4 regions of the Pseudomonas sp. 10S4 genome follow, and region 1 is predicted to be linked to each of the others. Evidence: predicted binding sites of a transcription regulator. Region 1 holds the regulator's gene; each other region holds the start of a gene.

What was found. Region 1 encodes FliA, which starts transcription of late flagellar genes. Its sites were predicted from a motif close to CTAAAGTTTNNNNNNNNNNNGCCGNTAA; they were not measured.
Region 2: the regulator FliA is predicted to act here: its motif matches at 2,416-2,443, upstream of RHM58_RS03610 (methyl-accepting chemotaxis protein).
Region 3: the regulator FliA is predicted to act here: its motif matches at 3,658-3,685, upstream of motA (flagellar motor stator protein MotA).
Region 4: the regulator FliA is predicted to act here: its motif matches at 3,960-3,987, upstream of RHM58_RS07175 (methyl-accepting chemotaxis protein).

Annotation. Positions count from the first base shown of each region.
Region 1 covers NZ_CP133774.1:3,730,588-3,737,705, reverse strand. The annotation lists gene RHM58_RS17410 (protein phosphatase CheZ) at 1-729, opposite strand, end outside; gene RHM58_RS17405 (chemotaxis response regulator CheY) at 752-1,123, opposite strand; gene fliA (RNA polymerase sigma factor FliA) at 1,292-2,032, opposite strand; gene fleN (flagellar synthesis regulator FleN) at 2,029-2,859, opposite strand; gene flhF (flagellar biosynthesis protein FlhF) at 2,976-4,310, opposite strand; gene flhA (flagellar biosynthesis protein FlhA) at 4,322-6,451, opposite strand; gene RHM58_RS17380 (DUF6124 family protein) at 6,949-7,118, shown strand, end outside.
Region 2 covers NZ_CP133774.1:766,926-774,043, reverse strand. The annotation lists partial or broken gene clpB (ATP-dependent chaperone ClpB) at 1-1,636, shown strand, start outside; tRNA gene RHM58_RS03630 (tRNA-Asn) at 1,935-2,010, shown strand; tRNA gene RHM58_RS03625 (tRNA-Pro) at 2,020-2,096, shown strand; tRNA gene RHM58_RS03620 (tRNA-Lys) at 2,102-2,180, shown strand; tRNA gene RHM58_RS03615 (tRNA-Pro) at 2,277-2,353, shown strand; gene RHM58_RS03610 (methyl-accepting chemotaxis protein) at 2,504-4,129, shown strand; partial or broken gene RHM58_RS03605 (NAD(P)/FAD-dependent oxidoreductase) at 4,280-5,577, opposite strand; gene RHM58_RS03600 (DUF3094 domain-containing protein) at 5,638-5,811, opposite strand; gene RHM58_RS03595 (MOSC domain-containing protein) at 5,868-6,395, opposite strand; gene RHM58_RS03590 (DUF1780 domain-containing protein) at 6,392-7,018, opposite strand.
Region 3 covers NZ_CP133774.1:2,426,901-2,434,018, reverse strand. The annotation lists gene rsgA (small ribosomal subunit biogenesis GTPase RsgA) at 1-921, shown strand, start outside; gene motB (flagellar motor protein MotB) at 1,685-2,734, opposite strand; gene motA (flagellar motor stator protein MotA) at 2,738-3,589, opposite strand; gene RHM58_RS11205 (HDOD domain-containing protein) at 3,756-5,294, shown strand; gene rhdA (thiosulfate sulfurtransferase) at 5,336-6,151, shown strand; gene asd (archaetidylserine decarboxylase) at 6,170-7,030, shown strand.
Region 4 covers NZ_CP133774.1:1,518,227-1,525,344, forward strand. The annotation lists gene RHM58_RS07165 (YifB family Mg chelatase-like AAA ATPase) at 1-389, shown strand, start outside; gene RHM58_RS07170 (aldose 1-epimerase family protein) at 396-1,610, opposite strand; gene RHM58_RS07175 (methyl-accepting chemotaxis protein) at 1,875-3,851, opposite strand; gene RHM58_RS07180 (LysR substrate-binding domain-containing protein) at 4,026-4,946, opposite strand; gene RHM58_RS07185 (NorM family multidrug efflux MATE transporter) at 5,104-6,501, shown strand; gene RHM58_RS07190 (putative bifunctional diguanylate cyclase/phosphodiesterase) at 6,645-7,118, opposite strand, start outside.

The DNA.
Region 1 (7,118 bases):
TCTTTTATCGGCATGAATCTGCGGACCTTCACCCTGAGAGAGATGTTTTTGCGGATCTTTTTCAGCCAGCATCGCTTCACGGTCATGTTCGATACCCGCAAAGCGGTCTACCTGACTGGCCATGAGCACGAGCTTGAGCAGGTTACTTTCAACTTCGGTGACCAATTGGGTCACGCGCTTGATCACTTGACCGGTGAGGTCCTGGTAATCCTGAGCCAGCAGAATGTCGTTCAGGTTGCTCGACACCACGCGATTGTCTTCGCTGCTGCGTGTCAGGAAACCGTCGACCCGCCGCGCCAGCTCACGGAACTCTTCAGCCCCGACTTCGCGACGCATGAACCGTCCCCAGTCGGTGCTCAACGCCTGGGCTTCATTGCTCAGGCCGTTGACCAGCGGCGTGGCGTTTTCCACCAGGTCCATGGTGCGGTTGGCTGCGGCCTCGGTCAGCTTGACCACATAACCCAGACGCTCGGTGGCGTCCGTGATCTGCGAAACTTCCTCGGCTTGCGGCATGTGCGGGTCAATCTGAAAATTGACGATCGCGCTATGCAGCTCACGAGTGAGCTTGCCCACTTCCTGGTACAGGCCGCGGTCACGGGTCTGATTGAGCTCATGGATCAGTTGCACAGCGTCGCCAAACTTGCCTTTTTCAAGGCTGTCGACCAGTTCGCGGGCATGTTTTTTCAGGGTCGACTCAAAGTCGCCCTGTGAAGATTCGTTATGGTCCATAGCTCCCCCGTGGCGCAGTTTCTCAACCGATGCGTTCGAAAATCTTCTCGATTTTGTCTTTCAACGCCTGGGCCGTGAAGGGTTTGACCACATAGCCGTTTACACCGGCCTGGGCCGCTTCGATGATTTGCTCGCGCTTGGCTTCAGCAGTCACCATCAGCACCGGCAGGTGCTTGAGTCTTTCATCGGCGCGCACGTGGCGCAGCAGATCGATACCGGTCATGCCAGGCATGTTCCAGTCCGTTACCAGAAAGTCGATGCTGCCGCTGTTGAGAACCGGAATGGCAGTGATGCCATCGTCAGCCTCGACCGTGTTGGTGAACCCAAGGTCACGCAACAGGTTTTTAATGATCCGCCGCATCGTTGAGAAGTCATCAACGATGAGGATTTTCATGTTCTTGTCCAATTCGACCTCCAAGCAGTCTTAAACGCGCCCAGCACCTGGACACGCCACTTCAATCAATCCGGCAAAGCACTCAAATGACTGTCTGGAGCACAACAGATCGAGACCGCTGCAGTTCAACACCACACCAGCCTCGTTCGCAGTGTCCCCACACTGCCTTCAGCGCGCTCGCCACTCCCCCAAACGCCCCCGCAAACGGGCCGCGCACTGGCTGTGTAACTGGCTGACACGCGATTCGCTGACCCCCAGGACCTCACCGATTTCCTTGAGGTTCAGCTCTTCGTCGTAGTACAGCGCCAACACCAGTCGCTCACGCTCCGGCAAATTGGCAATCGCGTCCGCCAACGCAGCCTGGAAACGTTCATCTTCCAGATCGCGTGACGGCTCCAGATGAGCACTGGCGCCGTCCTCATGCAGCCCTTCGTGTTCGCCGTCCTGCAACAGGTCGTCGAAACTGAACAGGCGGCTGCCCAAGGTGTCGTTCAAAATCCCGTAATAATCGTCGAGACTCAATTGGAGTTCGGCCGCAACCTCGTGATCTTTAGCGTCACGGCCGGTTTTAGCTTCAATCGAGCGAATTGCGTCGCTGACCATGCGGGTATTGCGGTGGACCGAACGTGGCGCCCAGTCCCCTTTGCGTACTTCATCGAGCATCGCGCCGCGGATTCGAATGCCCGCGTACGTCTCGAAACTCGCGCCTTTGCTGGCGTCGTATTTGGTCGATACTTCAAGCAGGCCGATCATCCCGGCCTGGATCAGGTCTTCCACCTGAACACTGGCCGGCAAACGTGCCAGCAAGTGGTAAGCAATGCGTTTAACCAGTGGCGCGTAACGCTCGATCAGCTCGTACTGCGAGTCACGTGCCGACTTCTTGTAGAGGTTGTAGCCACTGGCTGTCATAGGACGGGTCCTGCGGTCTGTTGCACGAGACGCTCGACGAAAAATTCCAGATGCCCGCGCGGGTTGGCCGGCAGTGGCCAGGTGTCGACCTTCTGTGCAATCGCCTTGAACGCCAGGGCGCACTTGGAGCGCGGGAAGGCTTCGTAGACGGCACGTTGCTTCTGCACGGCCTTGCGCACGCTTTCGTCGTAAGGCACGGCGCCGACGTATTGTAAGGCGACGTCGAGGAAGCGGTCCGTGACCTTGGTCAACTTGGCGAACAGGTTGCGACCTTCTTGCGGGCTCTGGGCCATATTGGCCAGGACGCGGAAGCGGTTCATGCCGTAATCGCGATTCAGCAGTTTGATCAGCGCGTAGGCGTCGGTGATGGAGGTCGGCTCATCGCAGACCACCAGCAACACTTCCTGGGCGGCGCGGACAAAACTGACTACCGAGTCACCAATACCGGCAGCTGTGTCGATCACGAGTACGTCGAGGTTGTCGCCGATATCGCTGAAGGCCTGGATCAGGCCGGCATGTTGGGCCGGGCTCAGATGAACCATGCTCTGGGTACCGGAAGCGGCCGGGACGATGCGAATACCGCCCGGGCCTTGCAACAGAACGTCGCGCAGCTCGCAGCGGCCTTCGATCACGTCGGCCAGGGTACGTTTTGGCGTCAGTCCCAACAGAACGTCGACGTTCGCCAGCCCCAGATCGGCATCCAGCAGCATGACGCGCCGGCCGAGCTCAGCTAGAGCCAGGGACAAGTTCACTGACACGTTAGTCTTCCCGACGCCACCTTTGCCGCCGGTCACCGCGATCACCTGTACGGGATGCATGCTGCCCATGTTATTTCTTTACCTTGTCTTGCATAGACGGAGGCCACATTACTGGCTGCGCGTTCATCAACTGAACAATGCATGGCAGACCATCGATGTAGGTACAAAAACTGTTCATTAGTACCTCAGCCAACCTGCTTGGTCGGGCTGTGGTAAATATCAGCGAACATGTCAGCCATGGCTTCTTCGCTGGGTTCTTCCTGCATTTGCACGCTGACCGCGCGACTGACCAACTGATGACGTCGCGGCAGATGCAAATCATCCGGGATACGCGGACCATCGGTGAGGTAAGCCACCGGCAATTCATGACTGATAGCCAGGCTCAACACCTCGCCCAGACTCGCCGTTTCATCCAGTTTAGTCAGGATGCAGCCAGCGAGCCCGCAACGCTTGTAACTGTGATAAGCGGCGGTTAGAACCTGTTTTTGGCTGGTGGTTGCCAGGACCAGATAATTTTTTGATTTGATGCCACGACCGGCCAGGCTTTCGAGCTGCATGCGCAATGCCGGATCGCTGGCCTGAAGGCCGGCAGTATCGATCAGCACCACGCGTTTACGCAGCAGCGGGTCCAGCGCCTGAACCAGCGACTGGCCCGGATCGACGTGGGTCACCGACACATTAAGAATCCGGCCCAATGTCTTGAGTTGTTCCTGAGCACCGATACGGTAGCTGTCCATGCTCACCAGCGCGATGTTTTGCGCGCCGTACTTGAGCACGTAACGGGCGGCGAGCTTGGCCAGCGTGGTGGTCTTGCCCATGCCGGCAGGGCCGACCATGGCAATCACACCGCCCTCTTCCAGTGGCTCGACTTCCGGTGTGGCGATCATCCGCGCCAGGTGCGCCAGCAACATGCGCCAGGCCTGACGAGGTTCTTCAATATCGGTAATCAGCGCTAGCAGATCGCGCGACAACGGGCCGGACAAGCCGATGCGTTGCAGGCGACGCCACAGGTTCGCCTGGGCCGGACGGCTGCCTTGCAACTGATTCCAGGCCAGGGAGCCGAGTTGCACTTCCATCAGTTCGCGCAGGCTGTTGAGCTCGAAACGCATCGAATCGAAGGCCCGTGGGTCAACGCCGCCGGAGGCTTGCGCAGGCGCCGGTGCCTGACGACGCGGCGCGGCGTAAGTCGGCTCAACCAATGGCTCGGCAGCGGTCAACGGCAAGCCGGCGAACAACTGGCGATTGGTGGTCTTGTCACCGTCGGTCTCGCCATCGCCGCGCAGGCTCAGTTCGGCCTGGGCAGTCACGATGCGCGACTGGGTCTTGCGCAGCTCATCCTCGAGTTCCATGTTCGGAACGCGCGGGGCCAGCGCCGACAATTTGTAATCCAGGGCTGCCGTCAGCTCGACACCACCGGCGATCCGGCGGTTGCCAATAATGGCCGCATCAGCGCCCAGCTCATCACGAACCAGTTTCATGGCCTGACGCATATCGGCGGCGAAAAAACGCTTAACTTGCATAAACCACTACCTCAGCCGTTGGGCCCTACTGTCGCAACGATGGTCACTTGCTTGTTGTCAGGAATTTCCTGGTAAGCCAACACATGCAAACCCGGGACTGCCAGTCGGCCGAATCGCGAAAGCATCGCGCGAACCGGACCGGCTACCAGCAGAATCACCGGTTGACCTTGCATCTCTTGACGCTGCGCGGCATCGATCAACGAACGCTGCAGCTTCTCTGCCATGCTTGGCTCCAGCAGAACGCCCTCTTCCGAGCCTTGTCCTGCCTTCTGAAGACTATTGAGCAATATCTGTTCCAACCTTGGCTCCAGAGTGATAACTGGTAGCTCCGACTCAGTCCCTACAATGCTTTGGACGATAGCGCGGGATACGCCGACGCGCACTGCGGCCACCAGCGCGGCAGTATCTTGACTCTTGGCGGCATTGTTGGCGATGGCCTCGGCAATGCTGCGAATGTCCCGTACCGGCACTTGTTCGGCGAGCAACGCCTGCAAGACTTTGAGCAACTGCGACAGCGAAACAACGCCCGGCACCAACTCTTCTGCCAGTTTTGGCGAGCTTTTGGCCAGCAATTGCATGAGTTGCTGCACTTCCTCGTGGCCAATCAGCTCACTGGAGTGTTTGTACAGAATCTGGTTCAAGTGGGTCGCCACTACCGTACTGGCATCGACCACGGTGTAACCGAGGGACTGGGCTTGGGCGCGCTGGCTGACTTCAATCCAGACCGCCTCCAGACCAAAAGCCGGATCTTTGGCGGTAATGCCATTCAGCGTGCCGTAGACCTGCCCCGGATTGATCGCCAGCTCGCGATCCGGGTAAATCTCGGCTTCTGCGAGGATCACGCCCATGAGGGTCAGGCGATAAGCGCTTGGCGCCAGGTCGAGGTTGTCACGGATATGCACAGTCGGCATCAGGAAGCCCAAATCCTGGGAGAGCTTCTTACGAACGCCTTTAATCCGCGCGAGCAACTGACCACCCTGATTGCGATCCACCAGCGGAATCAGGCGATAGCCGACTTCCAGGCCGATCATGTCGATCGGGGTCACGTCATCCCAGCCCAGCTCCTTGGTTTCCTGGGCGCGGGCCGGGGATGGCAGCAGCTCTTGCTGACGCTTGACCTCTTGCAAGGCCTGAACCTTGACCACGTTCTGCTTTTTCCAGAACAGGTACGCAGCGCCGGCCGCCAGGGCCGCCATGCTGAGGAAGGAGAAGTGCGGCATGCCGGGCACCAGGCCCATCACTGCCATCAGGCCGGCTGCCACCGCCAACGCTTTCGGCGAGGCGAACATCTGGCGACCGATCTGCTTGCCCATGTCTTCCGAGCCGGAAGCACGGGTCACCATGATCGCAGCCGCTGTCGATAACAACAGTGATGGCAATTGCGCCACCAAACCGTCACCGATGGTCAACAGCGCGTAAACCTTGCCAGCGTCGCCGAAGCTCATGCCGTGCTGGAAAATACCGACTGCCATGCCGCCGATCAGGTTAATGAACAGGATCAGCAGGCCGGCGATGGCGTCACCGCGCACGAACTTGCTGGCACCGTCCATGGACCCGTAGAACTCGGCTTCCTGGGCGACTTCCATCCGGCGCAGTTTGGCCTGGTTCTGATCGATCAGGCCGGCGTTCAGGTCGGCGTCGATGGCCATCTGTTTGCCGGGCATCGCGTCGAGGGTGAAGCGCGCGCTCACCTCGGAAATCCGCCCGGCACCCTTGGTCACTACGACGAAGTTGATGATCATCAAAATCGCGAAGACCACGATACCGACCACGTAGTTACCGCCGATCACCACCTCACCGAAGGCCTGGATCACCTTACCCGCGGCGGCATGCCCTTCCTGACCGTGGAGCATCACCACTCGCGTGGAGGCCACGTTCAGCGCCAGGCGCATCAGCGTCGCCACCAGCAAAATGGTCGGGAACACCGCGAAATCCAGCGGCCGCAAGGCGTAGACGCAGACCAGCAATACGACGATGGACAACGCAATGTTGAACGTGAAAAACACGTCCAGCAGGAACGGCGGCACCGGCAACATCATCATGGCCAGCATGACCAGCAGCAACAGCGGCACACCCAGATTGCCCCGACTCAAGTCGGCGACGTTAGCGCGAGCACTGTTGATTAACTGAGAGCGATCCACCGGTTTTCCCCGTTCCTTTAAAGCAAACTTTTGACGCCTGAAACAGACGCAGAGCGGCTACTGCAAGAAGCCTTCCAACTTTTGCCGGGGCGTGGAATAGAACAGCCTGTGGCCAGAGAGGGGATTACCTGTGGCGAGGGACTTAAACAGCGATGTTTAAACGAAACTTTCAGACACTCTCTCGCCCTACGCATTCTTGCGTAGCGGCCTACAGCTGCGCCAGAATCGGCCGGCTTGTGCGTCTAGGGGTCGGGCTCTATCGTTTCCGGGTCGCTGAAAAACAGCGATCGGGTTTGGTAGCCCGTTTTACCTGTCGCATAACGCAACGTAATGCAGAGATTCTTCGTCTTCTGTTTTTATGGTGGTCATGCGTAGGGCGTCCTCGGACGCGCCGGGCTTTTGCTCCAGGTAACCGGTCTACCAACCTGCGTATGGCCCCCACCCTTCGTTTGGTAGCGAGGCTGATGGCTCCTTATGTCTTACCTGGAGTTTCATCTATGTTCAAAATTACACCCAACCCACCAGCAACCGATTCAATCCCCCACGACCCGGCCCTCGATCCCCAAAAGCTCAAGGAAGCCGCCGACCGCGCGCTCAACTACTACCTCAACCCCGCAGCTCTGAAAGAAACCCCACGCAAACCCAGCACCCTCTTCTGCATCACCCC
Region 2 (7,118 bases), 3.0 Mb from region 1:
AGCGACGACGCTCAACGAATACCGCGAGTTCATCGAGAAGGACGCCGGCCCTCGAGCGGCGCTTCCAGAAAGTATTGGTGGAAGAGCCGAGTGAAGAAGACACCATTGCTATCTTGCGGGGCTTGAAAGAGCGGTATGAGGTTCACCACAAGGTGGCGATCACCGACGGCGCGATCATCGCGGCGGCCAAGCTCAGCCATCGCTACATCACCGCGCGTCAGCTGCCGGACAAGGCCATCGACCTGATCGACGAGGCTGCCAGCCGTATCCGCATGGAGATCGATTCCAAGCCGGAAGTGCTCGACCGTCTGGAGCGTCGTCTGATTCAGCTGAAGGTGGAATCCCAGGCGCTGAAGAAAGAAAGCGACGAAGCGGCGATTAAACGCCTGGAAAAACTCCAGGTAGAAATCGTTCGGCTGGAACGTGAGTATTCGGACCTCGAAGAAATCTGGAACGCGGAAAAGGCCGAAGTCCAAGGCTCGGCGCAGATCCAGCAGAAAATCGAACAGTCCCGTCAGGAGCTGGAAGCTGCCCGCCGCAAAGGCGACTTGAACCGCATGGCCGAGCTGCAATACGGGGTTATCCCGGACTTGGAGCGCAGCCTGCAAATGGTCGACCAGCACGGCAAAAGCGAAAACCAGTTGCTGCGCAGCAAGGTGACCGAAGAAGAGATCGCTGAAGTCGTGTCGAAGTGGACCGGCATTCCGGTGTCGAAAATGCTCGAAGGCGAGCGCGACAAGCTGATGAAGATGGAAAGCCTGTTGCACCAACGTGTGATCGGCCAGGACGAAGCGGTGATCGCGGTCTCCAATGCGGTGCGGCGTTCCCGTGCCGGGTTGTCCGACCCGAATCGCCCGAGTGGTTCGTTCATGTTCCTCGGCCCGACCGGGGTCGGTAAGACCGAGCTGTGTAAGGCGCTGGCCGAATTCCTCTTTGATGACTGAAGAGGCGATGATTCGCATCGATATGTCCGAGTTCATGCGAGAAACATTCCGTGGCTCGACTGATTCGGTGCGCCACCCAGGCTACGTAGGCTATCGAAGAGGGCGGTTACCTGACTGAGGCGGTGCGTCGCAAGCCGTTACTCGGTAATCCTCCTGGACGAGGTCGAGAAGGCCCACCCGGACGTCTTCAACATCTTGCTGCAAGTGCTGGAAGACGGCCGACTGACGGATAGCCATGGCCGCACGGTGGATTTCAAAAACACCGTGATCGTCATGACCTCAAACCTGGGCTCGGTACAGATCCAGGAGTTGGTCGGTGATCGTGAAGCCCAGCGCGCGGCAGTGATGGATGCGATTTCCACGCACTTCCGGCCGGAGTTCATCAACCGAGTCGACGAAGTGGTGATCTTTGAACCGTTGGCGCGGGATCAGATTGCGGGCATCACCGAGATCCAGTTGGGTCGTCTGCGCAGTCGCCTGACCGAGCGTGAGCTGAAACTGGAGCTCAGCCCTGAGGCGATGGATAAGTTGATCGCAGTGGGTTACGACCCGGTCTATGGCGCACGGCCGCTCAAACGAGCGATCCAGCGCTGGATCGAGAACCCGTTGGCGCAGTTGATTCTGTCCGTCGTTTCCTGCCGGGCGAGACGGCTGTCGGCATTGTAGAAAACGACGAAATCGTTTTCTCCTGAGCCGTAATGCCAGTGAAATAAAGAAGGCCTCGCATTGCGAGGCCTTTTTTTCGCCAGGCTGTTGAACTCTAAGGAAAAGGCTTGTAAAGTGCGCCCCGCAGTAAGTCACCCGGAAGGGTTTCTGCTCCCCAAGCAGAAATCTGAAATAAGTTGCAAATCATTAACTTGAATGCAATTTAGGGGGTTGACAGAGGTGCTTAAGATTGTAGAATAGCGCGCCTCAGACACACGAACGCAGCGATGCGAACGGGTCGAAGAGATGCAGCAAGCTTCACCGTTGTAAATTGAAATATGTAGTTCCGTGATAGCTCAGTCGGTAGAGCAAATGACTGTTAATCATTGGGTCCCAGGTTCGAGTCCTGGTCACGGAGCCAATTTCAAACCGGGGTATAGCGCAGTCCGGTAGCGCGCCTGCTTTGGGAGCAGGATGTCAGGAGTTCGAATCCCCTTACCCCGACCATTTTTGGGTCGTTAGCTCAGTTGGTAGAGCAGTTGGACTTTTAATCCAATTGGGTCGTCGGTTCGAATCCCACACGACCCACCATTTTTGAAACCAGTTAACGCTGGGATCAGATCTTAAGATCAGAGGCCAAAAGCGCTGATCGAAGAAGAAGGCGACTGAGAGGTCGCCTTTTTTTACCGGGGTATAGCGCAGTCCGGTAGCGCGCCTGCTTTGGGAGCAGGATGTCAGGAGTTCGAATCCCCTTACCCCGACCATATTAAAAATCCTCGTATCGAAAGATACGGGGATTTTTTTGTCTTTGAAAAAGTGAATACGCTTCAAGTCGTCGTACAACTTGCCGATAACGAGCCATCGGAGCGCAAACAGCGCTTCCCTCCCGCCCATAAAAAGAAAAGGCGCTCGTTATGTTTCTTCGTCAGCTGAATATTGCCCCTCGTGCAGCGCTGGGTTTTGCCTTGATTGCGGTGCTGGTGGCATTGCTCGGGGTATTTGCACTGGGGCAGATGTCGAGCATTCGTGACAGCGAGGTGGCGGTGGAAAGCCAGTGGCTGCCGAGCATCCGTGGCGGCGACGAGATTCGCGAGATCATGCTGCGCATTCGCACCATTTCCCTGCGCATGGCCCTGGACCAGGATCCGAAGAACATCGCGCAATACCGCAGCCAGATGGACACCCGGGACAAGGAGCTGAGCGACAAGATTGCCGCCTATGACAAATTGGTCAACACCGCTGAAGGCAAGCAGTTGTATGACCAATTCAAAAGCACCTTCGCCGCATACCGCTCGGGCATCGCCCAGTCGTTCACCTTGGCCGAACAAGGTCGTCACGATGAGTTGACCAAGCTGCTGCTGGTGGACATGAAGACCGTGGTCGATGGTTCCGGCAAACAGCTCAATGACTTGGCAGATCTGTTCGCTAAACAAGTCGCCGCCGAAAGCCAGAATTCTGCAGCGCACTACGAAACATCGCGGACGATCGTCAGCCTGTTCATCGCCCTGGCGGCGCTGGCCACCGTCGGTTTGGCGATGTTGCTGACTCGCAGCATCGTGCGCCCCCTGAACGAAGCCTTGAATGCCGCAGAAAACGTGGCCCGAGGCGATCTCACCAACCCGATCCAGACCCATGGCAACGATGAAGTCAGCCGCTTGCTCAAGGCGCTGGCGACCATGCAGCAGAACCTGCGCGAAACCCTGCAAGGCATCAGCGGTTCGGCCACCCAACTGGCCACGGCGGCCGATGAATTGAACGCAGTGACTCTCGACAGCACCCAAGGCCTGCAACAGCAGAACAACGAGATCGAGCAGGCTGCCACCGCAGTCAATGAGATGACCACTGCCGTGGAGGAAGTCGCGCGCAATGCGGTGTCGACGTCTGACGCCACACGCCAGTCCAGCGAGTCGGCGCATCTGGGCCAGGAGCGAGTCAGCGAAACCGCCAGCGCCATCAGCGCCCTCGCCAGCGATGTACAACACACCGGCGAACTGGTGCAGTCGTTGGCCAATCAGTCCCAGGACATCGGCAAGGTGCTGGACGTGATTCGGGCCATCGCTGAGCAAACCAACCTGTTGGCGCTCAACGCTGCGATTGAAGCAGCGCGCGCGGGGGAGAGTGGTCGCGGTTTTGCGGTGGTCGCAGATGAAGTGCGGGCACTGGCGCATCGCACGCAGCAGTCGACCCAGGAGATCGAGCAAATGGTTCAGGGCATGCGCAGCGGGTCGAGCCTGGCGCTCGACTCCATGCAAGCCAGCGCTTCTCGGGCAGCCAGCACGTTGGTGTTGGCCGAGCGTGCCGGCGAGGCCTTGCAGACTATCACTACCTCGGTGCACGAGATTCACGAACGAAACCTGGTGATCGCCAGTGCGGCCGAAGAGCAAGCGCAAGTCGCGCGGGAAGTTGATCGCAACCTGGTGAATATCCGTGACCTGTCGGTGCGCTCTGCCGCTGGCGCCGATCAGACCAGCGCCTCCAGCCATGAACTGTCCAAACTGGCCAATGCACTGCAAGGCATGGTGCAACGCTTTCGGGTGTAAACGAAAGGCAGGTTAAACCGAGGTGAATGCATCGCGGGCAAGCCACGCTCCCACAATTGATCTTTGTTGGTCGCACATTTTGTGCGCGACGCAGATCCAATGTAGGAGCGAGGCTTGCCCGCGAAGAGGTCCTAACCAGCGCCGAAAATATTAGTGCAGTTTCAGCCGCGGCTCAGTCCCGCGCCCAATCTTGCTACCGAGCATCAACATCGCCGTCCGAAACGCGCCATACAACGCCATCTGATGCATCCGGTACAACGACACGTAAAACATCCGCGCCAGCCAGCCTTCCAGCATCACGCTGCCGGTGAGGTTGCCCATCAAGTTACCCACAGCCGAAAAACGCGACAGCGAGATCAGCGAGCCGTAATCGGTGTACTTGTACTCCGGCAATGCTTTGCCTTCGATCCGCAGCTTCAGGGATTTGGCCAGCAACGACGCCTGTTGATGCGCAGCCTGGGCCCGGGGCGGTACGTTGCGGTCGGTGCCCGGTTGCGGGCAAGCGGCGCAGTCACCGAAGGCGAAGATGTTCTCGTCGCGGCTGGTTTGCAGGGTCGGCAGCACTTGCAGCTGGTTGATGCGGTTGGTTTCCAGGCCATCGATGTCCTTCAGGAAACCCGGTGCACGAATCCCGGCGGCCCAGACTTTCAGGCTGGCGTTGATCACTTTGCCATCGGCAGTGATCAGGCTGTCGGCGGTGACTTCACTGACGGCCGCATTGGTCATGACGTTGACCCCGAGTTTCTCCAGGGTTTTATGCACAGGCCCGCCGATACGTTCCGGCAAGGCTGGCAGCACCCGTGGCCCGGCTTCGATCAGGGTGATGTGCATGTTTTCCGGTTTGATCCGGTCCAGACCGTAGGCTGCCAATTCATGGGCGGCGTTGTGCAGTTCTGCCGCCAGCTCGACGCCAGTGGCCCCGGCGCCAACGATGGCCACGCTGATTTGCTCCTCGACATCGGTTTGCCCGGCATGGGCGCGCAGGTAATGGTTGAGCAATTGCTGATGAAAACGCTCGGCCTGTTTGCGGGTGTCGAGGAACAGGCAGTGCTGCGCTGCGCCCTGGGTGCCGAAATCGTTGGTGGTACTGCCGACGGCAATCACCAGCGAGTCGTAGCCCAGTTCACGGGCCGGCACCAGTTCCACGCCGGCGTCGTCGTAGGTGGCGGCCAGCTGGATTTTTTCTGTGCGCGATCAAGCCCGCTCATGCGCCCCAGCTGGAACTCGAAGTGGTTCCATTTCGCTTGGGCAACATAGTTGAGTTCGTCTTCGGATGAGTTCAGCGACCCTGCCGCCACTTCGTGCAACAGCGGTTTCCATATGTGGGTCAGGTTCGCGTCGACCAGCATCACACTGGCCGTGCCGCGCTTGCCCAGAGTCTTACCCAGACGGGTAGCCAACTCCAGACCGCCGGCGCCGCCGCCAACGATAACAATACGATGAGTCATGGGGATATCTCGCAAGGCTAAAAGAAATCGGTGCGATTACCCGAGCGAGCGCGAGGCAGCTCATAGCGTCAGGTAACTGATCAGTCGGCTCAACAGGCCCAAACCAATGGTCACTGCCAGCACCACCACCAGGAGCATCCACGGCCTGAAAGGCCGGCGCTCGACTTGGTGTTGGGACAAGTGCAGGTACTCTTCGACATGCTTCTGGTCGTCGGGGTTCAGGCGGCTGGTCATATTAGGCCTCGTCAGGGGAGTAGACGTTGCTGAATGTGTAGAAGCTACAGGCAGATTTAACGAACGTTGAACGGAGCATAGCCGCTGTCCGGGATGGGCTCGACACTCACCGTATCGTCCAGTCGAATGATTCCACTTTGTATCACTCGGGCGGTGATTCCGCCATGGCCGCGAACGGCCTGAAATGTCCCGGGGCCGAGGTTGTTTTGAAGACGTGCGCAAGGTTGGCACCAGCCGGTGGTTTCGAAAATCGCCTGGCCGATTTTGAAGCGACGTCCCTTGAGGCTGAACAGGTTAATACCGCTGATAGCGAGGTTGCGCCGCAATTCATCAGGCAGCACCGGTTTTTCGTCCGGGCGTCCCATCAGCGAACTGATCACAGCCAGATGTTCCCACTGAATCAGCGTCACTTGCCGCGCATTGCGTACTCCGGGACGGGCGCGATCACCGGTCAGACCTGCCTCAAGTCGCGCTTCCACGGCATCCAGTTCGATCATCGGCACGTGAGGTTCCGGGCGCACACCGATCCAGCGCACGCGACCTTGTTGCGGCACTTCGGCAATCAATTCCTGCAACGGGCTCAAAGGCTGATCCCGACGTCGAAGACGATGCTGCGTCCCAGGTTGCTGCGCAGGAAATCCGGGGCATCCGGATGGGCAAAGAGCACGCGGGCGAACGTCGGGCCGACCAGCGATAACGAGCGCCAGCCTTGGCGCAGGTATTCGGTGGGTGGCGGGAAATGGCTGTTCAGGTCCAGCACTTCGCGCTTGAGACTGGCGAAGGCGATGATATCGAGCTCCCCCAAGTCCATCCCGCGTTCTTTGTAGTTGTGGGCTTTTTTGCGCAAGGTCGGCGCCAGTCTCAGCAAGAACTCATTGGCCGGAATGCGCCGGGGCTTGGCCTCGCGGCGCACCAGCGAACTCAGGGAAAACGCGCTGCGCCGACGTTGCAGTTCGTCGCGCCATTCGTCGTTGAGGCGCCGGCCTTCGTCGAGCACGAAGAACACCTCGAAACTGGCGTCTCGAAACAGCACGTCCGGTGGCTCGCCGGCCGGGGCGAATTCGTCCGCGCGATAGGGAATGTTCAAGCCTTGCAGCAGGCGTTGACAGACCCAACGCTCACGCTCCCATTTGCGGGCATTGGACAGGAACGCGTTGGCTTGCTCGGCCGCGATGGTCAGCAGGCGTAAATAATCTGAGTCATCCATAGGCCCAAGCTTAGCGTTCAAATGTGATCTTAATAAATAAAGTCTTTCACAAGAGAAAAAGGCTGTCGTGATTTTCAGGGCTCTGCGCGAGGTGGGGCTT
Region 3 (7,118 bases), 1.3 Mb from region 1:
GGCGGCGACCTGGGTCCGGAACAGACGGGCCTGGTGATCGCGCACTTCGGTGTGCAGGTCGAAGTCGAAGCGCTCGACGGTGAGCTGGCCGGCCAAGTGTTCCGCTGTCACTTGCGTGCCAACCTGCCGGCGCTGGTGACCGGCGATCAGGTGGTCTGGCGTGCCGGCAACCAGGGCATCGGGGTGATCGTGGCGCAACTGCCGCGTAAAACCGAACTCTGCCGCCCGGACAGCCGTGGTCAGCTCAAGCCGGTTGCGGCCAACGTCGACATGATCGTCATTGTCTTCGCCCCGCTGCCTGAGCCCCACGCCAACCTGATCGACCGTTATCTGGTCGCTGCTGAGCACGCCGGGATTCGTCCACTGCTGCTGCTCAACAAGTTCGACCTGATCGACGAGCAGAACGCCCCAGCGCTGAATGCCTTGCTGGCGGTTTACCGCACGCTCGGTTACCCGGTGCTGGAAGTGTCGGCCCACCACGGCAACGGCATGGAGCAATTGCAGGAGCAACTGGACGGGCGCATCAGCGTATTCGTCGGCCAGTCCGGCGTCGGCAAGTCGTCGCTAGTCAACAGCCTGCTGCCGGAAGTCGAAACCCGCGTCGGCCCGTTGTCCGAGCTGTCCGGCCAAGGCACTCACACCACCACCACTGCGCGATTGTTCCACTTCCCCGGCGGCGGTGAGTTGATCGACTCCCCGGGCATCCGTGAATTCGGCCTCGGCCACGTCAGCCGTGCCGACGTCGAAGCCGGTTTCATCGAGTTCAACGACTTGATCGGCACCTGCCGCTTCCGCGACTGCAAGCACGACCGCGAACCGGGTTGCGCGCTGCTCAAGGCGTTGGAAGATGGGCGTGTGCAGCAGCAGCGGATGAATAGCTATCGCTCGATCATCGCGAGTTTGCCGGAGACTAGTTACTAGACCGGCACGAAACCTGTGGGGGCGGGCTTGCTCGCGAAAGCGGTATGTCAGTCAACATTGATGTTGAAGCTGATGGCCCCTTCGCGAGCAAGCCCGCTCCCACAGGGTTTAAGTGCTCCAAAAAAGCCGCGATCATCTCGCGGCTTTCTGGTTTCAGGGCTCTGCTTTTTCCAGCGTCCAGCCCCGGCAAGAAATTTCAGATCGCGCCTACAACTACTAATCTCACCAGCAAACCGCTTCCAACAGGAAAACGCGACCCACCTGACAATCAGGTCGGCTATCAGGCCGCCTCGCGGTGCTGTTGCGGTGTTCGCCCCCTCGAGAGGCCGAGTGGAGGTTCTGCGCAGTGGGCAACCCGGCATGGATGCCGGGTTAGCCGCCCCCGGCCATGGATGGCCGATGGCGGCGGGCCCACGGAGCAGGACCGGAGCGAGGGCATGCCGAGCCTGGGCGAGGCACCGAACGAAAGGGGCAAAAGCGCTTGGTTACTTGGCGCTTTTCCAAGTAGCCCGCCGTAAGGGCGGAACCTTAGGCAGCCGTTACCGCAGAAACGGATATGTACACCATCCAAAAATAGATCGACTCGAAGGCCGCCATCGCGAGCAAGCTCGCTCCCACAATTGATCGATGTACATCTGCAAAAGACAGGTCGGCTACCAAGCCGCCTTCGCGGGCAAGCCTCGCTCCTACAGGGACCGTGCCCACGCTGAAAATGAAAGCAGCACAAAAAAGCCGACATCTCTGTCGGCTTGATTGTTGTGGGTCACTGCTTGGGCGGTTCCGCCGGTTTGGCCGGATCACCCGGCTTCGGCGCCGGATCTTCAAACAGGTTCAAACGCTCACGAAGTTCATGAGCCGGTACCGGTTGCTTGTCCGCAGGCACAGCATTCGGATCGACCGGTGTGGCCGGTGCCGGCGGTGCTTCACCCGGAGCGCCCTGCCCTGGTGTCGGCGCTGGTTCGGCACCTTGTGAACCTTCGATCGCGGCCTGAGCCTTCTTCGTCAGTACAACGATGTCGATACGACGGTTGACCGGGTTGAACGGGTGCTCCCGGTCGAACAACGCCGACGAGGCATAACCGACGACACGTGCAACTTGCGAATCCGGATAGCTACCGGCAACCAGCGCACGGCGAGCGGCGTTGGCACGGTTGGCCGACAATTCCCAGTTACCGAAATCACCAGTGCCGGAGTACGGCTTGGCGTCGGTGTGACCGCTGATGCTGATCTTGTTCGGCACCGCTTTGATGGTATCGGCCATGGCCAGCAGGATGTCTTCGAAGTACGGTTTCAGACGAGCCGAACCTGAGTCGAACATCGGCCGGTTATCCGCGTCCATGATCTGGATGCGCAAGCCGTTCGGGGTGATCTCGAACAGGATCTGGTCCTTGAACTTCTGCAACTGCGGGTTCTCTTCGACCTTGTTCTGCAGTTCTTGCAGCAGCAATTCCAGGCGTTCTTTCTCGACCTGTTCGGCCATGCCTTCGACCTGGTCGGTATCGACCGTCACCTTGTCCGGCTGCGGCTGGGATTTCACCTCAGGGTTGAGGGTGTTCTCCGGCGCCAGGGTCGGTGTGCCGCCCAAATCGATGATGTACGGCGTGCCGCTTTCGGAGAAGCCGACCGGGTCTTTGAAGTAACCGGCAATGGCGATCTTCTGTTCCGGCGTGGCAGTGGACAGCAGCCACAACACCAGGAAGAACGCCATCATCGCCGTCGCGAAGTCAGCGAAGGCGATTTTCCAAGCGCCCCCGTGATGCCCGCCAGCAATGCGCTTGACGCGCTTGATGATAATCGGCTGATTATTTTCCATGGCTTAGCGACCGCGAACGGCTTGTTCCAGCTCGGCAAAGCTAGGACGGTGCGCCGGGTACAGAACCTTGCGACCGAACTCCACCGCCAGCGATGGCGGCATGCCGGAAGCCGAAGCGACCAAGGATGCCTTGATGGCTTCGTAGACGTTCAGTTCTTCCTTGGCGTCGTGAGCCAGGGAGTGAGCCAGCGGGCCGAAGAAGCCGTAAGCCGCGAGAATACCGAAGAAGGTACCGACCAGCGCCGCACCAACGTGCATGCCGATGGCTTTCTGGTCGCCTTCGCCCAGGGAAGCCATGGTCACCACGATACCGAGTACCGCCGCAACGATACCGAAACCCGGCATGGCGTCGGCAATGCCGTTTACCGCGTGGGATGGGTGTTCCAGGTCTTCTTTAAGGCTGTAGAGCTCCATGTCGAACAGGCCTTCAAGCTCATGGGGAGCCATGTTGCCGGACGACATGATGCGCAAGTAGTCGCAGATAAACGCGGTCATGCGTTCGTCTTTCAGTACCGCCGGGTACTTGGCGAAGATCGGGCTGGCAGAGGCATCTTCAATGTCGCCTTCGATGGCCATCATGCCTTCGCGGCGGCTCTTGTTGAGGATCTCGTAGATCAGGCCCAGCACTTCAAGGTAGAAGGTGTGGCTGAAGCGCGAACTGAACATGCCCAAGGATTTCTTGAGCACGTGCAGGGTCATGTAACCGGGGTTGGCCTGCAGGAATGCGCCAAGGGCCGCACCACCGATAATCATCACCTCGAAAGGCTGGATCAGGGCGGCAATCTTGCCGTGGGAAAGCACGTATCCGCCGAGCACGCTCGCGAATACGACGATGATGCCGATAATTTTAGCCATAGGTAGGAGAGTACTTACTGAGTCGGGTTCAAGGTCATATTCGGAAGTTAAAAAATCTCTTCTTCTACTTATCGGCAAAACTGCGCCAGACTATAGCCAGTTCAGGCGAAAAGCCAATTTAGCCCGCGCCGGGCGTGTTTACCGCCAATGATGATCCCGTCCAGCCATGGCTAACGAAACGAACGTTCCAACCCCAAAACCGACCACTCTTGAAGGCTGGGTCAAGCTTCTCGATGGAGTGCGCCTGCCGGTTCCGCAAGAGAGTCATGACCGGGTCTGCAAAGCCATTCGCGATAGTCGCAGCTCATTGCGCGACATCGCCGAGCGGATCCAGGACAGCCCGGCCCTGGCCTTGAGCGTGATTCGCGAAGCCAACCGCCACACCCACGGCAGCATGAGCGAGCCAGCGGAAAACCTTGAAGTGGCGCTCAGCCGCCTCGGTTTGAAACGTGCCGAAGAGTTGCTCGCTCGCCTGCCCGCCGTACCTCAGGCCGAGATCCCGGTGGCCCTGCGCCAATTGCAACTGATCAGCCAGCACGCGACCCAACAGGCCAACGGTTTTTTCGCCAGTCGCCTGGCGCGGCTGTGGCAGGACATTCATTGGGGCAGCCTGCTGTTTCTCTCGCCGCTGTGGCCGATGGCGCTGACCCATCCACAGTTGCTCGAAGAATGGGAACTGCGAGTCATCCATAAAGGTGAGTCGGCTCGCAAAGTCGAAAAGCAATTGTTCGGCGTGCGCCTGCTGGAGATCTGTCTGGCGCTGGTGGATATCTGGCGCCTGCCGATCTGGGTGCAACAGGGCTATCGCCTGCTGCTCAACGAGCAACGGGAACTGGTGAAAGTCCTGCGCATCGCCCGGGACAGCGATCATCCGTTGCGTCAGCAAAACCGCCTCGACGACGATCCAACCCTGCGCCGCTGGCTCAACCAACCGGCTAACACCGTGCTGTTGGCCAACGGTCTGGCGCTGTCGGCGCAACAGGCCTGGGACAGTCCGCACAGTGAACGCTGGCAGTTCCTGACCAGCCTTTACCTGCAAATCTCGATGGATGAAGTGCAACAGCAATTGCACCAACAGGCCGCCAACAGCGCCCGACATCACGCCATGCCGGACCTCTGGCACCCGGCGGTTTCGCTACTGTGGCCGTGGGGCATGAATCACATTCACGCGGGTTTGCTGCCGGCCCCGGCACCGACCACCGAAGATCTGACAAAGTGGCGCAAACAATGTGCCGAACTGTTGGTGGAGCCGAGCCGTTTTACCAATGCAATGCACCTGACCACCTCGGCGCGGGATGCACTGGTGGCCTGCGGCATGCGTCGGGTGATGATCCTGATGGCCGACCGCACCCACGCCAATCTGCGGGTGCATCAAACGGCCGGGCTGGCGAAAGAAGCCGCCGGGCTGAATTTTGCGGTTAGCCAAAGCAACGTGCTGCAACGCTTGCTCTCGCAGCAAGCCCAGGTACGCCTGACGCCGGACAACAATGCCCAGTTTTCGGCCCTGCTCCCTGCCGGCCTGCGTTCACAGTTTGGCGGCGAACACCTGTTGCTGCGTTCACTGGTCAATAATGGCCGGGTGATCATGATTGTGGTGGCGGATCAGGGCGGCGGGCCGTTCTCGGAAATCACCGTGCAAGCCTTCGGCAAAACCGCGCAGTGCATTGAAAAGGCACTCCACAGCTTTAGCACCCGTGGCCAATAGGCTGCGCTACAATCCTCCCCTTTGTGCTCTGGAGACCTCACATGTCTGACTTCTCTGGCTTGCCGCTGGTCATCGAGCCGAGCGACTTGCTCCCGCGTCTCGACGCCCGCGATCTGATTCTGGTGGACCTGACCAGCAGCGCCCGCTACACCGAAGGGCACCTGCCCGGTGCGCGTTTTGTCGATCCGAAACGCACGCAACTCGGTCAGGCGCCAGCGCCAGGTTTGCTGCCGACCCACGCCTCCCTTGAAGCATTGTTTGGCGAACTGGGCCACAACCCTGATGCGGTCTACGTCGTTTATGACGACGAAGGTGGCGGCTGGGCTGGCCGGTTTATCTGGCTGCTGGATGTCATTGGCCACAGCAAATACCACTATGTCGACGGCGGTCTTCCGGCCTGGCTGGCAGAAGGCTTGCCGATGTCGATCCAGATTCCGGCCCCGGTCGGCGGCCCGGTTGCCTTGACCCTGCACGACGAACCCACCGCCACCCGCGAGTACCTGCAAAGCCGTCTCGGCGCTGCGGACCTGGCGATCTGGGACGCCCGTGGGCCGCTGGAGTACTCCGGCGAGAAGGTCTTGGCGGCCAAGGCCGGGCACATCCCGGGTGCCGTGAATTTCGAATGGACTGCCGGCATGGATCAGGCGCGCCACCTGCGCATCCGCACCGACATGCCACAGATCCTCGAACAACTCGGCATCAGCAAAGACAAAGAAGTGATCACCCACTGCCAGACTCACCACCGTTCTGGCTTCACCTATCTAGTGGCCAAGTCCCTCGGTTATCCGCGGGTCAAAGGCTACGCCGGCTCCTGGGGCGAATGGGGCAACCATCCCGACACCCCCGTAGAGATTTAAGGTTTTTAAGGACAGTTAATGAATAAGCGTTTGTTTATCCTCAGCCAATACCTGCTGCCCCATCACTTGCTCTCGCGACTGGCCGGCTGCATTGCCGAATGCCGCGTGCGCTGGTTCAAGAACGTCTTCACTGCGTGGTTCGCCAAGCGTTATCAAGTGGACATGTCTCAGGCACTGGTCGAGGACCTGACCGCCTACGAGCACTTCAACGCATTCTTCACCCGCGCCTTGAAAGACGGCGCGCGTCCACTGGACGAAACCCCGGGCGCGATCCTCAGCCCGGCCGACGGTGCGGTCAGCCAACTCGGCCCGATCGAACACGGTCGCGTGTTCCAGGCCAAGGGCCACAGCTTCAGCGTTCTGGAACTGCTGGGTGGCGATGCCGCCAATGCCGCGCCATTCATGGGCGGTGATTTCGCGACCATTTACCTGTCGCCGAAGGATTACCACCGCGTGCACATGCCGCTGGCCGGCACCCTGCGCGAAATGGTCTACATCCCGGGCCGGATCTTCTCGGTCAACCAGACCACCGCCGAAAACGTCCCGGAACTGTTCGCCCGCAACGAGCGCGTAGCGTGCATTTTCGACACCGAGCGCGGGCCGATGGCCGTGGTGCTGGTGGGCGCGATGATCGTGGCGTCGATTGAAACCGTTTGGGCCGGGTTGGTGACGCCGCCGAAACGCGAGCTGAAAACCTTCCGTTACGACGAAGCCGCCCGTGCGCCGATCCATCTGGAGAAAGGTGCGGAACTGGGTCGCTTCAAACTGGGCTCGACCGCTGTCGTGCTGTTCGGGCCGGATCAAGTGAAGTGGGCTGAAGAGCTGGCGGCCGGCACGCCAGTGCAGATGGGCCAGGGCATGGGTTTGCCAAAAGCCTGATGTCCTTGAGCTGAACCCCGCATTCTTCGCGGGGGTTGGCTCCTCCTGCAAGCACCATCCCCTGTAGAAGCACGGCTTGCCGGCGAAG
Region 4 (7,118 bases), 2.2 Mb from region 1:
ACCGCAACAAACTGTCGGGGCCACTGCTGGATCGCATCGATTTGCACCTGACCGTCGCTCGGGAAGCGACTGCATTGAATCCTGCTCCCAAACCTGGCGACGACACGGCAACCGCGGCAGCACTGGTTGCCGACGCAAGAGAACGGCAACACAAACGCCAGGGCTGCGCCAATGCATTCCTTGATCTTCCGGGCCTGCGCATGCACTGCAAGTTATCCACAACCGATGAAAGCTGGCTGGAATCCGCTTGTGAACGACTGACATTGTCACTACGAGCAGCCCACCGATTGCTCAAAGTAGCCCGAACCCTGGCGGACCTTGAGCAAGTCGATGGCATTAGCCGCGAGCATCTGGCGGAAGCGCTGCAATACCGACCAACAGCGAGCTGACCGTGATTACTCCTTAGTCAGATCCACCAACGGCGCTTGCCGCACTTCAGTCTCGCGCCCACCCTGAATCTCACTAACACGATTCAACGCTTTATCCACAGCCCCCTTATCCGCCAACAAGCTGTAGCGAATCTGAAACTGCTTCTGCTCTTTCACCCCAATCGTCGGCACCAAACCAAGTGGCCGCTGATACCGACGGTTGTAGGAAAAGCTCGTCCCAGGCTCCAACCCAGTGACATAACCCTGCCCTTGGGTATCGGTGTTTTTCCACAACGAGAACACTGGCAACTGCTGAGTATTGAAGCCGACGGAAACCCCGAGGCTGCCAGCCTTGTTATGCAACACGGTCAGCGTGTCGCCCTTGGCATCGCCGTACGGCACGACGTTGTAAACCGTCTCGTCGTAATCCTTGGTCGGCGCACGGTAGGTCTGCCAGTCCGACAGTTCCGCTTTGGCCTTGTCGTTGAATGGCGAAACCTGCTTCACCGGCGCAGTAAAACGGGCGCCCTGTTCCAGGAATGGCGTGCTGAAGTTGCTGTGGTACAGCGCCTGGTATTCCTTCGGATAGTCGCCGTTGTTGGTCAACGTATCGTTGAGAGCAAACGCCACGCTGCCCGGTTCGGTGACCAGTTCGGTCTGCACCGAGAAGTCGACTTTCTTGAACGCCTGCTCCTTCAGCTCGCCGCGCAGGCTGATGGTGTACGGCGGTTTTTCGTCGATATGCAGGGTGACTTTGCTGGCCGGGATGTTGGCGGCGCGGCCGTGGAGGGTCAGCAGCTCGCCGTTGTCGAGGCCGGGATGGCCGACCCATTCGTAGCCGCAGCGGGCGACGAGTTCGTTGAAGCCTTCCAGCCAACCCAAGCCGCCGCGACCATTGAGTTCGATAAAGGACGGATTGACCACGTCCTTGACCGGCGAATCCCAGCCCATCCGCACATTGCCGACAGACGCTTGCAGGACGTTCATCCCACGGGTCGGCACCACCGAAAGTTTCAGCGTGCCGTTATCGATGTCGACGATGCTGACGCCCTCCTGCCGACCGCCGTGCAGGGTGCGCAGGGTCACGGAGAAGGGTTTGTCGGTTTTTACGCCCAGTTGTTGGCTGGTGATTTGCCAGTTCTGGGCGGCTTTGTCCGTGTCGAGCAGGACGTAATCCCAGGCCATGGCGTGGGAGGCAGTGGAGAGCGCGCTGAGGGCAACGAGGAGTTTGAGCGGGGTCATGGAAGGAGCCTTTCTTGGAGTTGTGCCATTTTTATAGTCTTGCTGAAACGATTCATCAAGCTTAAATATGGAGACATGAGAAGAATTGCTGCCTAGGGGCTGGGAGCGGGTTGATGCGAAAGGGGAGGTTAAAACGGAAATGTAGGTGATCCCTTCGCGAGCAAGCCCGCTCCCACATTAGTTCGGCGGTGTACACGGCCTCTGTGAACACCAAAGATCCAATGTGGGAGCGGGCTTGCTCGCGAAAGCTATTTCAGCGTCGCCTCAACGAAACCGGTCAACCTCATGTCGCAAGTCCGCCGCCAGAGACTCCAGCTCTTTGGCGGTAATCGCCAGGTTGGACACCACTTCGCGCTGCTCGCTGTTGGCCAGCGCAATGCTTTGCAGGTTGCTGCTGAGTAAGGTTGCGGTGCTGCTCTGTTCCTGGGTTGCAGTGGTGATCGCGGCAAACTGCTGCCCCGCCGAACGGCTCTGCTCATCAATCCGCGCCAGTGCCGATGCGACGTTGGCGTTGCGCGACAAACCTTCCTGCATCAGCACGTTGCCCTGCTCCATGGTGCTGATGGCATTACCGGTTTCCTGCTGAATGCTTTGGATCATGCCGGAGATTTCGTCCGTCGCTTCGCGGGTGCGCGACGCCAGGTTACGGACCTCATCCGCCACCACCGCAAACCCACGGCCCTGCTCGCCCGCACGGGCGGCTTCGATCGCGGCGTTCAGCGCCAGCAGGTTGGTCTGATCGGCAATTGCGGTAATCACGCCGACAATGCCGCCGATTTCCTGGGAGCGCTGGCCGAGGGTGTTGATCACCGTCGCGGTGCTGTTCAAGGCACCAGCGATTTGCTCCAGAGAAGCGGACGCTTCCTCCATGGATGTACGACCGATCTGGGTTTGCTGTGCGTTTTCCTGGGCCAGACGCTGGGTGCTGCCCATGTTGTCGGCAATGTCCAGGGACGTGGCGCTGAACTCTTCCACGGCGCCGGCCATGCTGGTGATCTCGCCGGACTGCTGCTCCATCCCTTCATACGCGCCGCCGGACAGACCGGACAAGGCCTGGGCACGACTGTTGACCTCTTCCGACGCCTTGCGGATGTGCTCGACCATGGTCGACAGCGCTTGGCTCATCTGGTTGAAAGCCCGGGCCAACTGACCAATTTCGTCATTGCTCGACACGTTCAGGCGCACGCTCAAATCACCGGCACCCAAGGCTTCAGCCTGACGCACCAGATCCCCCAACGGCGCCAGTTTGCTGCGCAGCAACCAGACTGCCGAACCCACCGCAATCAACATCGCCAGCAGGCTGCCAATCGCCAGTTTAATGCCGACGTTCCAGGTCACGGCGCTGATTTCGTCTTGCGGCATGCTTGCCACCACCGACCATGGTCCGCCTTCGAAGGGCACGGCGAGGCTGTAGAATTCTTTCGATTTGTCGCTCCAGAACTCGCCCTTGCCCGGCTTCTTCGCCAGCGCAACGATGGCCGGCACGGCTTGATCCAGCGCTTGTACGCCGGCGATTGGCACTAGCCATTTATTCTGTTCGTCGAGCAGTGCCAGGGAGCCGGTCTGGCCGATACGGAAGCGTTTAAGGTTCTCGAACTGCGCGTTCTGCGCGTCGGTGTAATCGAATCCTACGAACAGCACGGCAATCACCTTACCGCTGCTGTCGCGTACGGGGGTGTACTGAGTCATGTAGGAGCGGTCGAACAACAAGGCGCGACCGACATAACTCTGCCCCGCCATCAAGCGTGCATAGGCCGGGTGAGCGTGGTCCAGCAACGTGCCGATGGCCCGGCTACCGTCCTGTTTGCTCAGGGACGTGCTGACCCGAATGAAATCCTCGCCGCTGCGCACGAACAACGTCGCCACGCCGGCGGTCATTTGCTTGAACTCGTCGACTTCCTTGAAGTTGTTGTTCAACACTTCGCTGCCCAGGTGCAAGCCCGGGGTCTGCACGCCCGCGACGGTCACCGGCTCATCCGCGTGCACGGTGAGGCCCGCGCTGAAGCGCTTCTCGAACAGACCGCTCAGGCGCTGAGTGCTTTCACGCAACGTGCCGTGGAACGTACTCAGCTGATCCGCCAGCAACCGGGCCTCACTGGCCAGGTGTTCTTCGCGGGTGGCGAGGTTGGCGGTGTTCAGCGAGCGCAGTGCGAACACGGTGCTACCGCTGATGACAATCGCCAGAATCACGGCTAGCGCGAGACCAAGCTGTGAGGCGATCCGGGCACGGGGATGAGACATGACAGCTCCTGGCCGAGCGACCGGATCCTCCTTGATCCGGCTCTACGCTCAGCAAAATTTCTAATAATGGGAAAAACGCGAAACCGGCACGAAGGTTCCACAAGCAGATTTTCGGCGGCAACGCTGAATACTTGAGTAATTAACCCGGTTATGGCCACGGGCAGCTACATCGATTTAGCTCAAGCGTTCGACGTCCGGCAACTCCATGGCCCGGACTTCCCCTTGCAGAAAATCGCTGAGCCGGCGCAAACGTTCGCCACCGGGGCGGGTTTTCGGCCAGACCAGGTAATAATTCTCACCGCTGGCGACGGCGGTCGGCCACGGCAAACTCAGACGCCCCTGCGCCACGTCCTCGGCCACCATCAGCAAATCCCCCATCGACACGCCGTAACCTCGGGCGGCCGCGATCATGCCCAATTCCAGCGTGTCGAACACCTGCCCGCCCTTGAGCGAGACCTGATCCGACAGCCCCATGCGCTCCAGCCAACTGCGCCAGTCGCGACGGTCCGGCGTCGGGTGCAGCAGCTCGGCGCTGGCCAGCCGCGCGACGTCCCACGGCTGATCCTTCAGAAGATTCGGCGCGCCCACCGGAATCAGCTCTTCGGGAAACAGGAACGTCGCCTCCCAGTCCGGAGGAAAATTCCCATTGCTGAGGATGACCGCGCAGTCGAACGGTTCGTGGTTGAAGTCCACGGAGTCGATGTCCATCCAGGCGCTGGTCAACTGCACTTCATTACCCGGTTGCAAGTGGCGAAAGCGACTGAGCCGCGCCAGCAACCAACGCATGGTGAGGGTCGACGGAGCCTTCATACGCAGGATGTCGTCTTCGGCGCGCAAGGTGTTGCAGGCGCGCTCCAGGGCCGTGAAGCCTTCGCGGATGCCCGGCAGGATCAACCGCGCCGACTCGGTTAGTTGCAAGTTACACCCGCTGCGGTGAAACAGCCGACAGGCGAAATGCTCTTCCAGCGTACGAATATGCCGACTGACCGCGCTTTGGGTGATCGACAGTTCTTCGGCCGCGCGGGTAAACGAACTGTGCCGCGCCGCCGCTTCGAATGCGCGCAGGGCATACAAGGGAGGAAGACGACGTGACATGGAGAAAGCTCCTATAGCGGGATTCGGCAAACTTATCAGAAACGCCGCAGGATGAGTTTTAATCATGCCACCCATCCTTTTTATCCCTTTGTGCAAACCCCGCAGAGCGCCGAGAATCGTGCCTTTCCAGTTCATCTCATAAGGGAGCGTGATGACCATGCAGCATCCAGCACGTATCGAACTCTGGGCCATCCTGCGGCTGGCGGGGCCGTTGATTGCCTCGCAGTTGGCGCACATGCTGATGGTCCTCACCGACACCTTGATGATGGCGCGCCTGAGTCCCGAGGCGTTGGCCGGCGGTGGGCTGGGCGCGGCGACTTACTCGTTCGTGTCGATTTTCTGCATCGGCGTGATCGCCGCAGTCGGCACCCTGGTGGCAATCCGTCAGGGCGCCGGCGATATCGTTGGCGCGGCGCGACTGACGCAAGCCGGGCTTTGGCTGGCGTGGTTGATGGCGCTGGTGGCGGGGTTGCTGCTGTGGAACCTAAAACCGGTGTTGCTGCTTTTTGGCCAGACCGAAACCAACGTCCACTCCGCCGGGCTGTTCCTGACGTTCCTGCCGTTCGCCCTGCCCGGCTACCTGAGTTTCATGGCCCTGCGCGGCTTCACCAGCGCCATCGGCCGGGCGACACCGGTGATGGTCATCAGCCTCTGCGGCACCGTGGCCAACTTCCTGCTCAACTATGCGCTGATCACCGGGATGTTCGGCTTGCCGAAAATGGGTCTGGTGGGCATCGGCCTGGTGACCGCGATTGTTGCCAACCTGATGGCCGTGGCGCTGGCGCTGCATATTCGTCGGCACCCGGCGTATGACGCTTACCCATTGCGCCAGGGTCTGTCACGGCCGAACCGTCAGTACCTGAAAGAACTGTGGCGCCTGGGCCTGCCAATTGGTGGCACCTACGCGGTGGAAGTCGGGTTGTTTGCCTTCGCGGCGCTGTGCATGGGCACCATGGGCAGCACGCAATTGGCGGCGCACCAAATCGCGCTGCAGATTGTCTCGGTGGCGTTCATGGTGCCGGCGGGGCTTTCGTATGCGATCACCATGCGCATCGGCCAGCACTACGGCGCCGGGCAACTGCTCGATGCGCGGCTGGCCGGTCGGGTCGGGATCGCCTTTGGCGGCGCTTCGATGCTCGCCTTCGCCATGGTCTTCTGGCTGCTGCCGAATCAGTTGATTGGCTTGTTCCTCGACCACAACGACCCGGCCTTTCGCCCGGTCATCGACCTGGCTGTGAGCCTGTTGGCGGTGGCAGCGTGGTTTGAGCTGTTCGACGGCACGCAAACCATCGCCATGGGCTGCATTCGCGGGCTCAAGGATGCCAAGACCACGTTTTTGGTCGGGCTCGGTTGCTATTGGCTGATTGGCGCGCCGGCCGCGTGGATGATGGCCTTCAATCTGAACTGGGGCCCAACGGGCGTCTGGTGGGGGTTGGCGCTGGGACTGGCGTGCGCGGCGGTGAGTTTGACGCTGGCGTTTGAGTGGAAGATGAAGCGGATGATTCGGCGCGAGCCTGCGTCAGGGGCAAGCTTCCAAGTCGCCCAGCCTGACTGAGATCCCTGTAGGAGCGAGGCATGTGTGGCGAGGGAGCTTGCTCCCGCTCGACTGCGCAGCAGTCGCAAAGATTTTGTGGCCGCTACGCGCCCAAGCGGGAGCAAGCTCCCTCGCCACAAGAGCCCGTCCCACAGATTTCGCGTTTAACTCACGATTTCGAGGGCGGGCTGCTGGCTGCTGCCAAAGGTCAAATACTCAACCAACTCCGCCAACGGCAAAGGCTTGCTGATCAGGTAACCCTGCACCTGATCGCAGCCAAAGCCGCGCAACAAGTCCAACTGCTCCGGGGTTTCCACGCCTTCGGCGACCACTTCCAAATTGAGGTTGTGCGCCAGGTTGATCATCGCGTGCACCAGTTTGCGGTTCTCTTCGCGCTCCTCCATACCACCGACGAAGCTCTTGTCGACCTTGAGCAAGGTGATCGGCAGGCTGTTGAGGTGCACGAACGATGAGAAACCAGTGCCGAAGTCGTCGAGAGAGAAACGCACGCCGAGTCGGCCGAGGGCATCCATGGTCTGCTTGACCAGATCGCTACGGCGCATCACCGCGGTTTCAGTCAGTTCGAACTCCAGCCATTGCGCCTCAACGCCACGCTCGATGATCAAGCGACTGAGGGT